2 regions of the Salinibacterium sp. NK8237 genome follow, and region 2 is predicted to be linked to the other one. Evidence: predicted binding sites of a transcription regulator. Region 2 holds the regulator's gene; the other holds the start of a gene.
The links. The regulator HspR, encoded in region 2, represses chaperone genes until heat shock. The targets are predictions, from matches to a motif close to AAGTTGAGTCNNNNNGACTCAACTT.

Region 1: the regulator HspR is predicted to act here: its motif matches at 5,393-5,417, upstream of I6E56_RS03860 (Hsp20/alpha crystallin family protein).

The regions. Positions count from the first base shown of each region.
Region 1 is NZ_JADYWE010000001.1:787,068-796,655, reverse strand. It holds gene thiL (thiamine-phosphate kinase) at 1-197, shown strand, start outside; gene rsmD (16S rRNA (guanine(966)-N(2))-methyltransferase RsmD) at 269-841, opposite strand; gene I6E56_RS03875 (ATP-dependent DNA helicase RecG) at 1,014-3,128, shown strand; gene coaD (pantetheine-phosphate adenylyltransferase) at 3,273-3,761, shown strand; gene fgd (glucose-6-phosphate dehydrogenase (coenzyme-F420)) at 3,780-4,796, shown strand; gene I6E56_RS03860 (Hsp20/alpha crystallin family protein) at 4,935-5,375, opposite strand; gene I6E56_RS03855 (hypothetical protein) at 5,528-5,806, opposite strand; gene I6E56_RS03850 (alpha/beta hydrolase) at 6,196-6,984, opposite strand; gene I6E56_RS03845 (TIGR03557 family F420-dependent LLM class oxidoreductase) at 7,096-8,109, shown strand; gene cofE (coenzyme F420-0:L-glutamate ligase) at 8,148-8,936, shown strand; gene I6E56_RS03835 (PLD nuclease N-terminal domain-containing protein) at 8,975-9,334, shown strand; gene I6E56_RS03830 (MoxR family ATPase) at 9,361-9,588, shown strand, end outside.
Region 2 is NZ_JADYWE010000001.1:1,689,248-1,698,835, reverse strand. It holds gene I6E56_RS08240 (LuxR family transcriptional regulator) at 1-1,115, opposite strand, end outside; gene dnaK (molecular chaperone DnaK) at 1,535-3,403, shown strand; gene I6E56_RS08230 (nucleotide exchange factor GrpE) at 3,404-4,054, shown strand; gene I6E56_RS08225 (DnaJ C-terminal domain-containing protein) at 4,072-5,073, shown strand; gene I6E56_RS08220 (heat shock protein transcriptional repressor HspR) at 5,079-5,513, shown strand; gene I6E56_RS08215 (YqjF family protein) at 5,530-6,312, shown strand; gene I6E56_RS08210 (nitrilase-related carbon-nitrogen hydrolase) at 6,554-7,399, shown strand; gene hydA (dihydropyrimidinase) at 7,472-8,935, shown strand; gene I6E56_RS08200 (TIGR03842 family LLM class F420-dependent oxidoreductase) at 9,017-9,588, shown strand, end outside.

The DNA.
Region 1 (9,588 bases), 900 kb from region 2:
TGGGAGGCCGGGCGCAGCTCGACGGTGGGGAAGACCACTCATTGCTCGCGACGTTCCCGGAATCCACCCCGCTGCCCGCAGGATTCCGCGCGATTGGTCGCGTCGTCGAAGGCGAGGGCGTGCTTGTCGATGGCGTTGCCTACACCGAGCGCGGCGGTTGGGATCCCTATGCGGGCTGGGATGGCGCCGTCGGCTAGTCACAGTGGGCGGACCCTGTCTGACGGCGGATCCTGATCGCAGAAGTGCTGATCGCCGAAGTGCTGGCTGGCTATGCCTCGGTCGGCTGAACCCAGTAGAGCGTGGTGTCGCCGTAGTCTTTGCGCCGGTCGAGTTCGAGCCCAGCGGGCCACTCCGGTTCGGGGTCGCGCGAGCTGCGTTCGACGATCACGAGGGCGTCGGGGCTGAGCTGGCTCGCGAGCAGTTCGAGCGCTACCAGCAGTTCACCGTTGCCGAGTTCGTAGGGCGGGTCGATGAAGACGAGATCCCACTGATCACCGGATGTCTCTAAGAACGTGTGCACAGCGCGAGCGGCGGTAAGAATGATCGGCTTTGATCCGCGCGGAGCCTTTGCCGCGATGAGGGTCGCGTTCTTGCGGCAGGTGGCGGCGGCGCGAGCGTTGTTCTCGACGAGGGTGACGTGGGGTGCGCCGCGCGAGGCGGACTCGAGCCCGAGCGCTCCGGTGCCGGCGTAGAGGTCGAGCACGCGGGCGCCTTCGATCGCGTCGCGGGCTTCGAGCGCGGAGAAGATCGCTTCGCGCAGGCGGTCGCTTGTGGGGCGAGTGCCCGCGCTCGGTACGGCGATGGTGAGGGAGCCGGCATACCCGGCGATTATGCGTGTCATAGCGTGTCGAGCCTAGCCGGGGTGAGCGGGCGGGCGCTCGGGGCTCGCGTGGTGACGGGTGGGCGAGCCCGAGGGCGGGGCAAACGCCAGTGGTCCCCGGTACTCTTCTAGGGTGACCTCGCCCCTTGATCAGAAGCTCAGCGCCGTCTTGGGCGGGCGCACCGCTACCTCGATGCAGCGCGGTCTTGGCTTGCTCACGGTCGGCGATCTGATGACCCACTATCCGCGGCGGTATGCGCGGCGAGGCGAGCTGACTGCGTTGGCCCAGTTGCCGTTGGATGAGGCAGTCACGATCGTCGCAGAAGTGCGCGAGGTGCGCAATCGTCCGATGCGCAACAAGCGCGGCTCGATTCTTGAGGTGTCGATCAGCGACGGCACGGGCATCCTGACTCTCACGTTCTTCAATCAGGCCTGGCGTGCCAATGAGTTGACGCCGGGGGTGCGTGGAATCTTTGCGGGCAAGGTTGGCCAATATCGTGGCACGCGCCAGCTCGCTCACCCCGACTACGAACTCTTTGACCGGGATGCTCTCGAGCTCAAGAAGCCCGAGCAGGCCAAGTCATGGGCCGAGCAGCCGATCCCCATTTATCCGGCGACGTCGACGGTCGCGAGTTGGCAAATTCAGAAAGCCGTCGAGGTCGTGCTCGATACGCTTGGCCCGCTTGATGACCCGGTTCCGGATGCCGTTCGTCGCGAACGCGAGTTGCTTCCGTTTGCGAAGGCGCTTGAGCAAGTGCACCGCCCGAAGGTTGACTCGGACTGGCGGGCAGCTCGCGACACCCTGCGTTTTCAGGAAGCATTCGTTCTGCAGGCGGCGCTTCTGCAACAGCGTCAGAAACAGCGCGAATCGGAAGCCATCGCACGCACGGCCGGCCCACTGCTCGAAGGCTTCGACGCAGCGTTGCCGTTCACGCTCACGGGCGATCAGCAAACCGTGGGGGAGGAAATCTTCCACGACATGGCGCAGCCGGTTCCGATGAATCGGCTCGTGCAGGGTGAGGTGGGTTCCGGCAAGACTCTGGTCGCGCTGCGGGCGATGCTCGCGGTCGCGCAATCGGGTGGGCAATCAGCGTTGCTGGCTCCCACTGAGGTTTTGGCGCATCAACATTTCCGTTCGATCATCCGCACGCTGGGCCCCGATCTCGCGGCCGAACTGCGCCCGACCCTCATCACAGGCCAGCTGCCGACAGCAGAGCGCAAGAAGGCGCTGCTGGCGACCGTGTCGGGGGCTTCTCGCATCGTGATCGGCACGCACGCCCTCCTGGGCGACGCGGTCACGTTTGTCGATCTCGGTCTCGTCGTCGTTGATGAGCAACACCGTTTCGGCGTCGACCAGCGCGAAGCGCTGCGGCTCAAGGGCGCGAAGCCTCCCCACGTTCTGGTGCTCACGGCAACGCCCATCCCGCGCACGGTTGCGATGACCGTGTTCGGCGACCTCGATATCTCCTCGATTGCTGAGTTGCCCGCTGGCCGTCAGCCCATCAGCAGTCACGTCGTGCCCCTCGCCGAAAAACCAGGCTGGGTGTCGCGCGTCTGGCAGCGACTGGCAGAAGAACTCGCCATCGGTCGTCAAGGCTTCGTTGTGTGCCCCGCCATTGACGCCAAAACTGAAGAGCCCGGCAGTGAGCCGGCGCCCGCTGTCTCCGATGATCCGGATGCCGGACCACCGCGCCCGATCGCCAACGTGACCGAGGTGCTGGCGTCGCTCCGCAGCAACAAGGTTCTCGCGGGCAAGCGGATCGAGGCGCTCCACGGCAAGCTCTCGAGCGAGGAGAAAGACGAGCTCATGCGCGCCTTCGCCGCGGGCGACATTGATGTGCTCGTCGCGACGACGGTCATCGAAGTGGGTGTCGACGTGCCGAACGCCTCGGTGATGGTTGTGCTCGACGCTGATCGTTTCGGGGTCTCTCAGTTGCACCAGTTGCGCGGCCGGGTTGGTCGTGGTGGGGTTCCGGGGCTGTGCCTGTTCGTCACGGCAGCCGAGGTGGAGTCGTTGGCGCGCGAACGCGTTGAGGCTGTGGCATCCACCCTCGATGGTTTCGAACTCGCCAACAAAGACCTTGAGCTGCGCCGCGAAGGCGATGTGCTTGGCGGCGTGCAGTCGGGTGGGCGTTCGAGCCTCAAGCTGCTGCGAGTGGCCAACGACGGTCAACTCATCACCGAAGCGCGCGAGGCGGCTCAGGGGCTGTTGGTCGCAGACCCGACCTTGGCAGAGCATCCGGCGCTCGCCGAAGCACTCAAGCGTCGGCTTGACGAAAGTGCCGAAGCGTTCCTCGGCAAGAACTAGCGCATCCGCTCGCAAGCTTGCGCGCTCGAACACCGGCCCGCGGCAGGCAGCGCTCCCACCCGCGCGCTTTGCTGTGTTGCGCCAGATTTCCCCGCACAGCGAACTCCCACGCGCCAATGAGCACTGAGCGGCTATCGTGGGAGCATGAGTCGGATCGCTGTTGTTCCTGGGTCGTTTGACCCTGTCACCCTTGGCCACCTCGATGTGATTGAGCGGGCAGCGAAAACCTTTGACGAAGTGCACGTTCTCGTCGTGCACAACCCGGGCAAGACCGCGCTTTTGCCGATTGCGCAACGCGTCTCGCTCATCGAGCAGGCCGTTGCCGACGCCCACCTCGAGGGCAACATCCTTGTAACTAGCTGGAGTATGGGCCTTCTCGTTGACTACTGCACCGATGTCGGGGCGAGTGTCATCATCAAGGGCATCCGTTCTCAAGTAGATGTCGCGTACGAAACGCCCATGGCGATCGTCAACCGCGACCTCGCCGGGGTAGAGACGATTTTCATGCTGCCGAACCCCGCTCATGCGCACGTGTCTAGTTCGCTGGTGCGCCAGGTTGCCGCGCTTGGCGGAGACGTCGCGCCCTATGTTCCGCGTTCGGTTTCTGAGTTTTTGCAAGCGCCGCGCGACTAACACCGGCACAATGGGTTTATGACACTCACCCTCGGATACAAAGCGTCAGCAGAACAATTTGCCCCGCGTGAACTCGTTGAGATCGCGGTGGCCGCAGAAGCACACGGCATGGAGAGTGTTGCGGTTAGCGACCACTTCCAGCCGTGGCGTCACGAAGGCGGACATGCTCCGTTCTCGCTGACCTGGATGGCCGCGGTGGGGGAGCGCACCAGCACGATCCGTATCGGCACGAGTGTGATGACTCCCACCTTCCGTTACAACCCGGCTGTGCTTGCTCAAGCGTTCGCGACGATGGGTTGCCTCTACCCGGGGCGCATCATGTTGGGTGTTGGTTCTGGTGAGGCTCTGAATGAAATTGCCACCGGATTCCGTGGTGCCGGTGAGCAAGAGTGGCCCGAGTTCAAAGAGCGCTTCGCTCGCTTGCGCGAGTCGGTGCGCCTTATGCGAGCGCTCTGGACCGAGGATCGCGTTTCGTTCGAAGGGGAGTACTACTCCACTCACGACGCGAGCATTTATGACCGCCCTGACCAGCCCATCCCGATCTATATCGCTGCCGGTGGCCCCATGGTGGCGCGCTACGCCGGCCGTGCCGGAGATGGCTTTATCTGCACCTCGGGCAAGGGCATGGAGCTCTACAACGACGCGCTGATCCCCGGCGTGAAAGAGGGCGCAGCCAAGGTCGACCGCAAATTCGAAGACATCGACCGGATGATCGAAATCAAGCTCTCGTATGACACCGATGCCGACGTAGCCCTCGAAAACACGCGTTTCTGGGCGCCACTTGCTCTCTCGAAGGAGCAGAAGCACGACATCACTGACCCCATCGAGATGGAACGTGCCGCCGATGCTCTGCCCATTGAGCAGATCGCTTCGCGGTGGATCGTGGGCAATGATCCCGACAAGATTGTGGAAGAGATTCGTCCCTATGTGGATGCCGGCCTCAACCACCTCGTCTTCCACGCGCCCGGCAACGACCAGCGCCGATTCCTTGAGCTCTTCGAGCGCGACATTGCTCCGCGATTGCGGGCGCTGTAACTCGCGTTCTGACCGCAGCGGATCGCGCGAGAGCACGGCCCTAGTGCGACAGGCTTAACCAACGATGGGCGGATGCGTGAAGCATCCGCCCATCGTTGTTGTGCGCCACCGTCGAACGCGGCGACGTTCCGGTGTCAGCTAGCTCGTGACGGCGACTTTTTCGCTTGAACGAGCCTGGTTCGCCGAGTTGGTGCTGACCTCAATCTTTCGAGGTTTTGCCTTCTCGGAGACCGGAATAATGACGCTCAAGACGCCATTGTCGTAGCTGGCGCTGATGTTGTCGCGGTCGATGCCAGCGCCAATGCTGAACTGGCGCAGGTAAGAACCATAGCGACGTTCCTGAGAGAGCCACTTGGCTCCCTCGCGTTCGCCAGCGGTGCGTTCGGCGCGAATGGTGAGCAACTGGCCATCAACGTCGACGTCAACGGAACCGGGATCGATGCCCGGAAGGTCGGCGGTGAGGACGTACTCGTCCGCCTGACGGTACAGATCAACCGGCATCAGCTGGGCGCCGACGCGGGACTGGGCTGCTGCGGTGAGCCGGTCGAGTTCGGCAAAAGGATCAAATGACAGTGTCATGGGGAACCCCTTTCTCAAAGTTGAGTCACCGTGACTCAACAATCAAAAATTAGCATTCTCGGCCTGAGAGTGCCAAGAAATTTCGCTTCATATTCGCTGAGAACGAAACGACCGCCGCCGGAGAGATCCAGCGGCGGTCGAGTGCGGCGAATTCAGCGGATGATGAACCGCGGATAGTTCTGCTCCTCGCGCGCTCGCGCTTGTTCCAGCCGTTCGCGGCTCAACTGGTGCTGAGCCCTCGCCGCAGTCCTTGCGTGACCGCGGGCACGGCCGGGCCGGCGGCTCCACGTGATGAGAGCGACGCCGAGGTGCAGAGCGAGCCGGTCGATCGGACCAACACGGCGTACTGCCCGAGTTGTGGGCTGCTCGACGGGGTCAGGTTCGGGCGGATGGGCGTGGCGGTCTTTCGAGGCCGCCAGTAGTTCATTCATGATGGAAAACTTTCGTGACAGAGAGAGGTTGCGGATGGCGCGCCAAAGCGCGCTGTTTCAGGTGGCGACCCAACGGCATCCTTCAGCGATCGCGAGTCGCTAGAGAAGGGGTGATCATCACTGTGCGTGCTGCGCATCCTCAGTGAGGGTGTGCCGACTCGTCAGTCGAACGCGGTCTCGTGATGATCGAGTTGGGTCGTGTGCTCCGTGAGCGCCGCCACCGTCAGAACCGGTGAGCGGAGAACGCTAACCGGTTAGGCGGTGAGGGTGCCGACGGAGCCGGCGGTAGTGGGGTTCTTCGTAATGGTGAACGTAAACACGTCAGGCTCCTTTCAATAGTTGGCGTTTGCTCAGTGTAGGACGGGTGCTCGTTGAGAACAAGACCCTATTTAGCTGCGATGCACAGCCGTGATGATTACTTCGGCAAGTTCCGCTGGCTTCGTGAACTGTGGCCAGTGCCCGGTGGGGAGGTCAACGAGTTCGAGGTCGTCGAGGCGTGCAAGCTCTGAGGCGAATGGCTCAGAGTCGCGCATCCATGACCGCAATTGTTCGCTCGTGAACTCACAACAAATCACTGTGGCGGGAACGCTAAACCGTGCCGGAGTCGACAGATTTTGCGGGTCGCTGGCCACGCGAGCGGGCTGCGGAATCGCCATCTCCCGAAAGGTGGCCCGCAGCTCAGCGGTGAGATCAACAAGGTCTTCGTCGTCGAATACCGCCCAATCGGGCAGCGGAATCTCACCATCAATCGTCGGAAGGTCGGCGTTGATCGGCATCCCGTGGGGGAGCGGCACCGTGTCAACGTGCACGATGCGGGCGAGGCAAGTGGGGCGAGCATCCGCAACAGCGTGGGCGATGGGGCCGCCACCGCTGTGGGCCACGAGCACAATATGAGGTGCTGTTTGGGCGTGCGCTGCATCATCCTCGCAGTCGTAGTCTCGAGTGAGGCCGTCGACCACCGCCACCACGGCGGCAACATGGTCGGCCAGGGTGATGGTTGCTCGGTCGGTGTCGTCGCGGTGAAGACCGGGAAGCGTCAGCGGATGAACGGTGTAGCCAGCAGCGCGCAGCGACTGGGTGATGGGTGCCCACGACGCTTCGTCGAGCCAGAACCCTGGAATGAGAATGACGTGCATGAGTGGACTAGCGGTGCTGGTCGAAAACGCGCCCAGATTCATGCCGACTCCTCAGTGAGTAGATCGCCCCATTATCCGCTCGTCGCGACGGCAATTCAATGCTCTGAAAGCCGGGTGCAGCACGAAGGGCGCAATGCACGCCACAATAGACGGATGCCCGTGACAGTTGCTGCACCCCACATCGGCTACGCCGCCATGCTCGAACGGTTCCATCCGCGCGAAGTCATGGAGTTCGCGCAGTATGCAGAAACGCAAGGATTTCGCGGCGTGATGGCGGCGGACCACTACCAGCCGTGGATTCCACAGCAGGGGCAGGCATCCTTCGTGTGGAACGTGCTGAGCGCTTTGGGCGAGGCTACGACCGGCGACCTCGGTACCGGAGTTACCGCACCCACCTTTCGGTGGCATCCGGCAATGGTCGCTCAAGCCTCGGCGACGCTAGCCGCGATGAATCCCGGTCGGCACTGGCTCGGGCTCGGCAGCGGCGAAGCCATTAACGAACACATCGTCGGCCAGTACTGGCCAGAAGCCCCCGAACGCATTAACCGCATGTTCGAAGCCGTCGAGATCATCAAGAAACTGTTTGCTTCGGGTCTCGGCAACAAAGATGTGCGCCACGAAGGCCAGTTCTATCGGCTCGAATCGACACGCCTCTGGACCATGCCCGAAGTCGCGCCCGAGATCCTCGTTGCGACAGCGGGCCCCGTCGCCGCCAAGCGTGCGGGCAAAACCGTCGACGGTCTCATCACCGAAGCAGCACCCCTCGAGAAAGTCGACATGCTGCTCAAACGATTCGCCGAAGGAGCGCGCGAAGCGGGCCGCAAGCCCGAAACTCAGAGCCGCGTACTGCGGTTGCACTTGAGCTGGGCCGAAACAGATGAGCAGGCCATGCGCAACGCGCTCATCGAATGGCCGAACGGTGGTTTGCGGTTCGCTAAGAACGACATCCGCTCACCGTTTGAGCTCGAACAGCTCGCCCGCATGGTGCGCCCAGAAGACTTCGAAGGGCGGATGCCCGTGAGCGCCGATCCAGACGTGCACCGTGCCTACATCCAGAGCTACCTCGATCTCGGATTCGACCGCATCTACCTCCACAACGTCGGACGCAATCAGCGCGAGTTCCTCACCGTCTTCGGGCGCGACGTGCTGCCGGCGCTGCGCAAGTAGTGGCCGCGCCGTCAATGCCGCAGACTAGACGCGTGAGAATGAGCGCATGGGCTGTGCCCGGCATCCCCGAAATTCAGTCCGGTGACAACCTGCTTGAGGCGATTGCCGCTGCGCTCATTGCCGACTCTGACGACGTGAACTCTGGGGGGCTCGCCGATGGCGATATCCTCACCGTGACCTCCAAAATCGTGAGCAAGGCCGAAGGGCGTTCGGTGGAGGCCGCTGATCGCGAGCAAGCCATCACTGACGAAACCGTGCGGATTGTGGCATCCCGCGAGCACCCCAACGGAGTCACTCGCATTGTCGAAAACCGTCTCGGGCTCGTGATGGCGGCGGCGGGCGTCGATTCCAGCAACACCCCTGATGGCATCGTTCTGCTGCTCCCGCTCGATCCCGATGCCACGGCGCGCGAGCTCTGTTCCGGACTACGCGAACGTTTCGGGGTAACGGTGGGCATCGTGATCACCGATACCGTGGGCAGGCCCTGGCGCAAGGGCCAGGCTGACATTGCGATTGGTGCGGCGGGCATCCATGTTCTTGATGATTTGCGTGGCACCGCGGATGCTTCGGGCCGTCCGCTTGCGGTGAGCGTCACGGCGCTCGCCGACGAAGTTGCTGCCGCTACGGACTTGGTCAAAGGCAAGGCTGGGGGATTACCCGTTGCGGTCATCCGCGGCCTTGGCCAGCACGTCACCGATCTCGATGCTCCTGGTGCACGTTCGCTCGTGCGGTCGGGCCCCGAAGACATGTTCAGTCTGGGCACGAAAGAGGCCTGGATGGCGGGCTTCGACGAGGCCCTCGACGCCGCCCAAACTAAAGAAGACTAAACCTCGACTCCGTGTGAAATTACCTCTACGATGAGCGGATGGGGAGTCTCATTTCGCTCGCGTATTTCGCGTTGCTCATCTCAGTGCTGATCGACATCATCCTGATCGACGAATCACGCATCAAACATCTCGGCAAAGTTACGTGGATCTTTCTCGTGATCTTCATGCCCTTCATCGGCAGCATTCTCTGGTTTGCTCTCGGCCGCGAATTCGCGACGACTGCACCTAGCTCTCCCTCTTTTGGCGCCCCAGTGCGTCGCGCACACCAGCCGTCGAGGCAGCCAAGCTCGACCGAAGAAGAGCTCGCGAATCTCGATGCTGAAATCGAATACTTTCAACGCCAGGAAAAAATCCGTGCCCTCGAAAATGAACTGCGCAAGCGTAAGCAATTGCCGTAGTGGAAGACCGGTGTAAGACTCACTCCATGGATGCCCCTAGCTCCGGGTCACTACCCGACGACGTGTTCCACGATCACTGTGACGCCATTGTGCGCAGTATTTCGACCGTGATTGATGGCAAGACTGAGGCCGTGCGATTGGCGCTCACGGTGTTGCTGGCGGAGGGTCATCTTCTCATCGAGGATGTGCCCGGGGTCGGTAAGACCATGCTGGCGAGAGCCCTGGCGCGCACGGTCGACAGCACCGTTTCTCGC
Region 2 (9,588 bases):
ATGAAGGGAGCGAGGGCTTTTGCCGCCCACCCCGTATCGTCACAGCGCATGACGCCGTTGAGCCAGTCAACGGCGTCGTCGACGAATCCAGAGTGGAGAGCCGTTAGTCCAGCAAGGAACTCGACGGACTGCGTGAGGTGCGCCGGGGCGTGGCTGGCAGCTTCGCGAGCAATTTCGTGGGCCCACACCGCGTCGCCGCGAAGGAATATTCGCTTCGATAGGGTGACGAGATCTTTCGTCAGTGCGGCATGGCCCTCGACGGCGGCGACAGAACGATGCCACACCGAAAACTCGTCGCCAGCCTCATTCGCGAGAGCATCCGCGAGGCGGTGATGGGCTTCAGTTCGCTCGGACACGCTCGCATGCGCAGAAACGTAAGCCCGAACTCTGGGATCTGAGATTTCGAATCGTCCCGAGTTCAGCGTAAGGAGTGAGCAGACATCGCTGCGGATGAAGGTGTCGACATCGATATGGGCTGCCGTGCACAGAAGTCGAGTCTGGTCAGTGACGCTGAGTGCCGCCAGAAGCAGAATCTGGCGCCCCGTGGAGTCGAGAGCGGCAACGGAAGCGCCGACAACCTCTTCTACGAGTGGCGTTGGTGGCAAGGGGTCAGGAAGCTCAGCATTGCCGGCGAGTTGTTCTGGCCGCAATTGAAGAGCCGTTTCGACAATCATGCCGGGGTTGCCGCACAGCGAGCGGTTCAAGATCGCGGCGACTTGAGGAGATGTTTCGCGCTGGTGCCCGTGCACCAGCAAGTCGAGGGTTTGCGCTGTGGTCACGGGTGGGAGGGTGCGGATTTCGAGCGGGCGATAGTCGAGCGCGGCGATGGAGCTCTCTTGGGCGGTGGCAAAAAGCACGACTCGAGGTGACTGTCCAGCGGCCAACTCGAGGATGACTTCCCGGGTATTCGCGTCGACAAGATCGATGTTGTCGACCAGCATCACAACGAGCGTGTCCGAGTCAACGGAATCAACGATCTGGTGATGGTTGCGGGTGATGTCTGTAGTGGCGGAGGGGAGTGAGCTGGCGTTGAAACGAATGACGTGGGGCGAATCGACCGCAGGCGTGGTGCTGAGTTCTGCAGCCAATCGATGGAGAAACTCGGCCTTTCCCATGCCACTATCTGCCGCCCAAATGACGCCTCCGGATTGGGCATCGACAATGTTCAGCGCGTAGGCAATCTCCGAATCACACTGGGGTGAAGGCCATCGGGGGTGGCCGAGTTGTGTTGATTGTTCACGGATCAAGTCAGCGTTATTTCGCTGAGCACTGCGCACGAATCGCCTCCGGGTTGCTGATCTTCGCAGAATGGGGAAATATCATTTTTACCCCACTTTGGGGGTCACTGGCTGTGAATTGCCACAGGCGACGACTGGGGGCCCGGGCTGCAGGCGTTTCGGGCGGTCCGACCCAGTACTTGAGTCACTCCCACTCAACTTTCAGCTACGCGGCTTGACTCTCGACGCGCGCAGGAGCAAACTTGATACAGCGCGACTCAAGTTCGTGCTTCACGAGACTTAAGGAGTAAGAGCACATGGCTCGAGCAGTAGGTATTGACCTCGGAACCACCAACTCGGTAGTTGCCGTCCTCGAAGGTGGAGAACCCACCGTCATTGCAAACGCCGAAGGAATGCGCACTACGCCTTCCGTCGTCGCATTCACCAAGGATGGCGAAGTCCTCGTTGGTGAAACCGCTAAGCGCCAGGCCGTCACTAACGTCGACCGCACCATCGCATCCGTCAAGCGCCACATTGGTACTGACTGGACCGTTGCTATCGACGACAAGAAGTACACCCCGCAGGAAATCTCCGCTCGCACGCTTGCCAAGCTCAAGCGCGATGCCGAACAGTACCTGGGTGAAGACGTCACTGACGCAGTAATCACCGTTCCTGCTTACTTCAACGACGCTGAGCGTCAGGCAACGAAGGAAGCCGGTGAGATCGCGGGCCTCAACGTTCTGCGCATCATCAACGAGCCCACCGCTGCAGCACTCGCGTACGGCCTCGACAAGGGTAAAGAAGACGAACTCATCTTGGTATTCGACCTCGGTGGTGGAACGTTCGACGTTTCGCTGCTCGAAGTGGGCAAAGACGACGACTTCTCCACCATCCAGGTCAAGTCGACCTCGGGTGACAACCGCCTCGGTGGTGACGACTGGGACGCCCGCGTCGTTGACTACCTGATCCAGCGCTTCAAGGACTCGACCGGTGTTGACGTTTCTGGCGACAAGATCGCGAAGCAGCGCCTCAAGGAAGCTGCCGAGCAGGCCAAGAAAGAACTCTCGTCGCAGATGACGGCAAGCATTCAGCTTCCGTACCTCTCGCTCACCGAGAACGGCCCGGCCAACCTCGACGAGACTCTCTCGCGCGCCAAGTTCGAAGAACTGACCGCAGACCTCCTCGAGCGCGTCAAGAAGCCCTTCAACGATGTCATCAAGGAAGCCGGCGTCAAGCTGAGCGACGTTGCACACGTTGTACTCGTGGGTGGATCGACTCGTATGCCCGCCGTCGTTGAGCTCGTCAAGAAGCTCACCGGTGGCAAGGAACCGAACAAGGGCGTAAACCCCGATGAGGTCGTAGCCGTTGGTGCTGCACTTCAGGCTGGCGTATTGAAGGGCGAGCGCAAGGACGTTCTGCTCATCGACGTCACCCCGTTGAGCCTCGGTATCGAGACCAAGGGCGGAATGATGACCAAGCTCATCGACCGCAACACCGCCATCCCGACCAAGCGCAGCGAGACCTTCACCACGGCGGATGACAACCAGCCTTCCGTGTCGATTCAGGTCTTCCAGGGTGAGCGTGAGTTCACTCGCGACAACAAGAACCTCGGAACGTTCGAGCTCACCGGCATCGCGCCGGCACCTCGTGGAATCCCGCAGGTTGAGGTTACTTTCGACATCGACGCCAACGGCATCGTGCACGTGTCCGCTAAGGACAAGGGCACCGGCAAGGAGCAGTCGATGGTCATCACGGGCGGTTCAAGCCTGTCGAAGGAAGACATCGAGCGCATGGTTCGCGAGGGCGAAGAGCACGCTGCAGAAGACAAGGCTCGCCGTGAGGCAGCCGAGGTTCGCAACAACGCTGAGCAGCTCGCGTACTCCACCGGAAAGCTCATCACCGACAACGCTGAGAAGCTGCCGGAAGATGTGAAGACCGAGGTTCAGGCTGACGTCGACGCGCTCAACACTGCGCTCGCCGGCGACGACGAAGCAGAGGTCAAGACCGCGTTCGACAAGCTCACCGAGAGCCAGCAGAAGCTGGGCGAAGCAATCTACAAGCACCAGGAAGAAAACCCTGAGGCCGCTGCAGAGGGCGACACCGCTACCGCTGATGAAAGCTCTGACGAAGACATCGTCGACGCTGAAGTTGTTGACGAAGACGAAGCTGACACGGACAAGAAGTAGATGCCTGACAAAAACAAGGACCACGACGACAACCAGGATCCGGTGACTCACGACGACAGTCGTGTTGATCCGGAAATCGGCGACGTGAGTGCGGCCGACTCGGCTGCTGCAGAGCAATCTGCGGCAGCCGAGGGGCAGCCTTCCTCTGACGAGGAGCCTGCTGCGGGCGCCACGAAGGCCCCCGATGAGTTGAGTGAAGAAGACAAGCGTCTTCTTGAGGAAGCTAGTCGGGACCTCGTCGCTGAGATGCGCGATCAGATGTTGCGCGCTCAGGCTGAGCTGGTGAACTTCCGAACTCGCGTTGAGCGGGATCGAGTCGCGAACCGCGAAGCCGTGATCGCCGACGTCATCCGGTCGTTGCTGCCTGCCCTCGATGATCTCGATCGTGCCGACAAGCACGGCGACATTGTCGAAGGCACCCCCATCGCTCTTGTTGCGCAGAAGATCAACTCAAGTTTTGAGCGGTTCGGGTTGCGCAAGATCGGCGAAAAGGGCGAAGTCTTTGATCCTGCGTTCCACGAGGCTGTTGTTCATTTGAACGATCCTGAGGCGACCGAAAACACGATCGCTGATGTCGTTGAGCCGGGCTACATTCTTGGTGAGCGCGTTGTTCGTGCCGCGAAGGTTGCTGTCTCCGGCCCCACTGATTAGGTCGGGGGTGGCGTGTAGTGGCTAGCCAAGATTGGTTCGATAAGGACTTCTACAAGGTTCTCGGGGTGTCGAAAGATATCTCCGAGGCCGAGTTGAAGAAGACCTATCGCAAACTCGCGCGTCAGTTTCACCCGGATTCGAACCCGGGAGATCCGAAAGCCGAAGAGCGCTTCAAAGAAATTAGCGAAGCGCACTCCGTGCTTTCTGATCCGGAAACGCGCAAAGAATACGATCAGGTTCGTGCCATGGGCTCGGGCGCTCGCTTCCAAGCGGGCGGCCAGTCTGGCGGCTTCGAAGATGTCTTTGGTGGCATGTTCGGCGGCGGCCAGAGTTATGGCGGCCAAAGCTATGGCGGCGGTCAGGGCTATGGGGGAGGTCAGTCGAGCGCGAGCTTCGAAGACCTTCTCGGTGGCATGTTCGGCGGTCAAGCCGGTCCTGGTGGTGGCCCCGGATTCCGTGGTGGCCCCGCAAAGGGCCGCGATCTGGCAGCAAACACGACGCTAGATTTTGCTACCGCAATTAACGGCGAAACGATCAAGCTCCAGCCGGCCGGCGGTCGTCCGATGAACGTCAAGATTCCTGCGGGAGTCAGCGACGGTCAGAAGATCCGCCTCAAGGGCAAAGGTGAGGCGAGCCCCAATGGTGGCCCCGCTGGCGACTTGGTGCTCACGGTCGCGGTGCGCAAGCATCCGGTATTCGAACGTGACGGCAACAACCTTCGGGTTGTTGTGCCCGTGACGTTTGCGGAAGCTGTGCTCGGCGCCACTATCGAGGTGCCGACGCTGAGCGGTGCACCAGTGAAACTGAAGGTTGCGCCGGGAACCCCGAGCGGGCGAGTATTGCGAGTAAAAGGTCGCGGAGTCGCTACGACGAAGGCAACCGGAGACCTGCTTGCCGAAGTGCAAGTGGCCGTGCCTAGTCACGTTCCGGATGCTGCACTCAAGCACCTCAAGGCCTTTGCTGAAGCGATGCCCGCAGAAAACCCGCGGGACGATCTGATTGCTAGAGCCAGGAGCTAATAGTCATGGATGAGCTGAGCCCAGCCTTTGCTATCGCCGTTGCGGCGGAGTTGGCGGGCATGCATCCGCAGACACTGCGACAGTACGACCGTCTGGGTCTCGTGTCTCCCACGAGAACCAGCGGTCGTTCGCGGCGTTATTCCATGCGCGACGTGATGCAGTTGCGCGAGATCGCAGCCCTCAGCGCTGAAGGTCTCAACCTCGAAGGCATCAAACGAATCCTTGATCTTGAGAATCAAGTATCAGAACTCAGCACGCGCGTTCGCGAACTCGAAGCAGCGCTTGCTGATGAACTCCTTTCGAAGCCCGGCCGCCGCGTCTTCGCTGCCGGTTCTGCTGGTGAGGTGATCTCGCTCAAAGCGGGAACCCGCGCCCAGCGCGCCGACCAGGTCGAACTGTGGCGCCCTTTCCTGCGTCGCGATAACCAACTCCCACGGTGATCGTGAGCATCCGATGATGTTCCGTGAAGCTCCACCACTCGGCGGTTCCCCTATCTTGCGGCAGCGCTGGAGCGAAGTGACCTTCCTGCACTGGCAGGTTGATCCGGCCATCGTGGCTCCGCTGCTGCCTGAGGGATGCCGTCCCGACACGCTCAACGGCAGCACGTGGGTGGGACTCATCGCCTTTCAGATGTCTCAAAGTTCATTCTTTGGCGGGCCCCGCATCCCGTGGCTCGGCGACTTTCCCGAAGTCAATGTGCGCCTCTACTCTGTCGATGCCCACGGACGACGCGGAGTGGTCTTCCTTTCCCTCGAGGCGTCGCACCTGATTCCAGTGCTCACCGCGCGGCTAGCTTTTGGCCTGCCCTACCAGTGGGCATCGATGAAGATCGGGCAGCGAGACGGACAGATTGCCTACAAAACGAAACGGCACGGACGACCGGATGCGGCATCCCACATCATTGTGAAACCGGTAGATGACCCGGCGGCGAGCGTTGCGCTCGCGGCTGACCCGCTGGCAACGTTCTTGACCGCGCGGTGGGGGTTTCACGAGACTCATCGTGGACGCACGATCTACTCTCGCAACCACCACGAACCGTGGCCGTTGCAACCGGCCGAATTGGTCTACCTCGATGACGGTTTGCTCGCCGCTGCGGGGTTTGAGGGTCTAGCCGATCGCGTTCCCGACTCGGTGATGTACGCGAGCGATGTGACGACGGTGTTTGCGGCACCCCGTCAGCCGGCCCTTGCGCGGCAGCCTCGACCGAGTGCAATCTGGACATCCGCGCCTTCTGCGTAGGTATTTGCAGAAATATTGTGGAATTGCATAGACAATTTTGTGCAACATGGTCTCATCAGCACAAATGAGCATTGCCTCTTGCACTCGACAGGGACATGATGAGTAACCACACCGTCACACAAGCACAACACGATTGAAACGATGAACCTAGAGAATAAGGGCACGGGGATAGTTCCCGTTCGCGCGTCATTTTCTCGGTTCATCGCCGCAGGCAACGACGCCGAATAACGCAGGAGGCACCATGACGACAGTTCGCGCAGCAATCACACAGACCACTTGGACGGGCGACAAAGAGTCGATGCTCGACAAGCACGAGCAGTTCGCTCGGGATGCGAAGGCGCAAGGCGCCCAGATCATCTGCTTCCAAGAGCTTTTCTACGGTCCGTATTTTGGGATCACTCAGGACAAGAAGTATTACCGTTACGCCGAGCCTGTTGATGGCCCGATCGTTACGCGCTTCCAGGCCCTGGCTAAAGAGCTCGACATGGTCATGATTCTGCCGATCTATGAAGAAGCGATGACCGGCGTGTATTACAACACCGCCGTCGTTGTTGATTCGGATGGCACGAACCTCGGTTCGTACCGCAAGCATCACATCCCTCACCTCGACAAGTTCTGGGAGAAGTTCTACTTCACGCCCGGCAACTTGGGCTTCCCGATGTTCAACACCGCCGTCGGCAAGGTGGGCGTTCACATCTGTTACGACCGCCACTTCCCCGAAGGATGGCGCGAACTGGGCTTGAACGGCGCCGAGATCGTCTTCAACCCCAACGCGACGAAGCCCGGCCTCTCCAACCGCCTCTGGGAGGTCGAAGGTCCAGCAGCAGCAGTGGCCAACGGCTACTTCGTACTTCAGCCCAACCGTGTCGGCCTCGAAGACAACGAGTACGGCGACGAAGCCGTTGACTTCTACGGCACCAGCCAGGTCATCGACCCCCGCGGAAACTTCGTCGGCGAACGTGGCTCAGGCACCGATGAAGAGATCATGATTCGCGATCTCGACATGGACCTCGTGCAGGAAATGCGCGACGACTGGCAGTTCTACCGTGACCGTCGCCCCGACGCCTACCTGTCGATCCCTAAGTAAGCCATAACTCCAGCCCCAGATTGTTTTGGCGTCTGGGGAACAGTAGGCACACGACACGCAGAGGAGCGAATCATGGCCACCACTCTCATTTCCGGCGGTACGGTCGTCAGCTCAACGGGGCGCGCCCCAGCAGACGTCCTGATCGACGGCGAAGTAATCAAGGCAGTGCTGTCGCCTGGCAGCACGCTTTTTGGAACCGACATTGCGGCATCCGTCGACAAGGTCATTGATGCCACGGGAAAGTACGTCATTCCCGGTGGCATCGACGCCCACACGCACATGGAGCTGCCCTTCGGTGGCACCGCGGCAATCGATACGTTCGAGACGGGCACTCGCGCTGCGGCGTGGGGCGGCACGACCTCGATTATCGACTTTGCGGTGCAGACCTTTGGGGAGCGCATCCAGGATTCGCTCGCTGCGTGGCACGGCAAAGCGGCGGGCAACTGCGCCATCGACTACGGCTTTCACCAGATCGTCGGCGACGTCACTCCCGAGTCGCTCAAGGCGATGGAGAAGCTGCCGGACGAGGGCATCACGAGCTTCAAGATGTTCATGGCGTACCCCGGAGTTTTCTACTCGGATGACGCACAAATCCTCAAGGCAATGCAGGTGTCTCGCGACACCGGCTTGATGACGATGATGCACGCCGAGAATGGGCCGGTCATCGACGTTCTCGCCGAGCAGCTCGTGGAGCAGGGCAAGACTGACCCGTATTATCACGGTGTCGCTCGTGCCTGGGAGATGGAAGAGGAAGCGACGCATCGAGCGATCATGCTCGCGAAGCTCACCGGCGCCCCGCTCTACATCGTTCACGTCAGTGCGAAGCAGGCGGTCGAACAGATCGCCACCGCTCGTGACCGCGGCCAGAACGTCTTTGCTGAGACCTGCCCGCAGTACCTCTACTTGAGCCTCGAAGAACAACTTGGTGCGCAGAGTGAGCAGTACGGCCACTTCGAGGGTGCCAAGTGGGTGTGCTCGACTCCGCTTCGTTCACGCGAAGAGGGCCATCAGGATGCCATGTGGCAGTCGCTGCGCACGAACGATGTGCAGATGGTCTCCACCGACCACTGCCCGTTCTGCATGAAGGACCAAAAAGAGTTGGGCCTTGCGGACTTCCGCAAGATCCCCAACGGCATGGGAACCGTCGAACACCGCATGGACCTCATGTATCAAGGTGTTGTCACCGGCGAGCTCACGCTCGAGCGTTGGGTCGAACTGACGAGCACCACCCCCGCTCGCATGTTCGGAATCTACGGACGCAAGGGTGTCATCCAGCCCGGCGCCGACGCCGACATCGTGGTCTACGACCCCAACGGTCACACCTCGATCGGTATGCCGGTCGACGAAAATGGCAACCCCACCGGCAAGAAGCACCACATGAACATGGACCACGCTGCCTGGGAGGGCTTCGAGATCGATGGTCACGTTGACACTGTTATCTCGCGCGGCAAGGTCATCGTCGATGACGACCAGTACCTCGGCACCAAGGGTGACGGTCGCTTCATGAAGCGCGGCCTCACTCAGTACCTGACCTAAACGGTTTCGCTGCAGCATCCGCTGGCTACCACCAGCGGATGCTGCACTTTAAACGACCTTCCACCACGAATGAGGAGCCCCATGGACTTCGGAGCAGTACTTCAGACCAACCCGCCGTCAGCACGAACCGTTCAACTCGCGAAGCTTGCAGAGGCGCACGGCTTCACCTACGTCTGGACTTTTGACTCGCACATCCTGTGGCAAGAGCCCTATGTGATCTACAGCCAGATCTTGGCCGAGACACGCAAGGTGATCGTCGGACCGATGGTGACCAACCCGGCCACGCGCGACTGGACCGTCACGGCGTCTACCTACGCCACGCTCAACGAGATGTACGGCAACCGCACCGTCTGTGGCATCGGCCGCGGCGACTCGGCTGTGCGCGTGACCAACGGCAAGCCCACAACGCTGAAGGATCTGCGGGAGTCGATTCACGTCATCCGTGAACTCGCTAACTCGCGTTCGGTCGAATACGGCGGAGCACAGTTGCAGCTGCCGTGGAGCAAGGGTTCTGAACTCGAGATGTGGGTTGCGGCCTATGGCCCGCTCGCGCTCAAGCTCACCGGTGAAGTCGGAGACGGCTTTATCCTGCAGCTCGCTGACCTCGATATTGCCGCCTGGATGATCAAGAAGGTGCGCGACGCCGCTGAGGC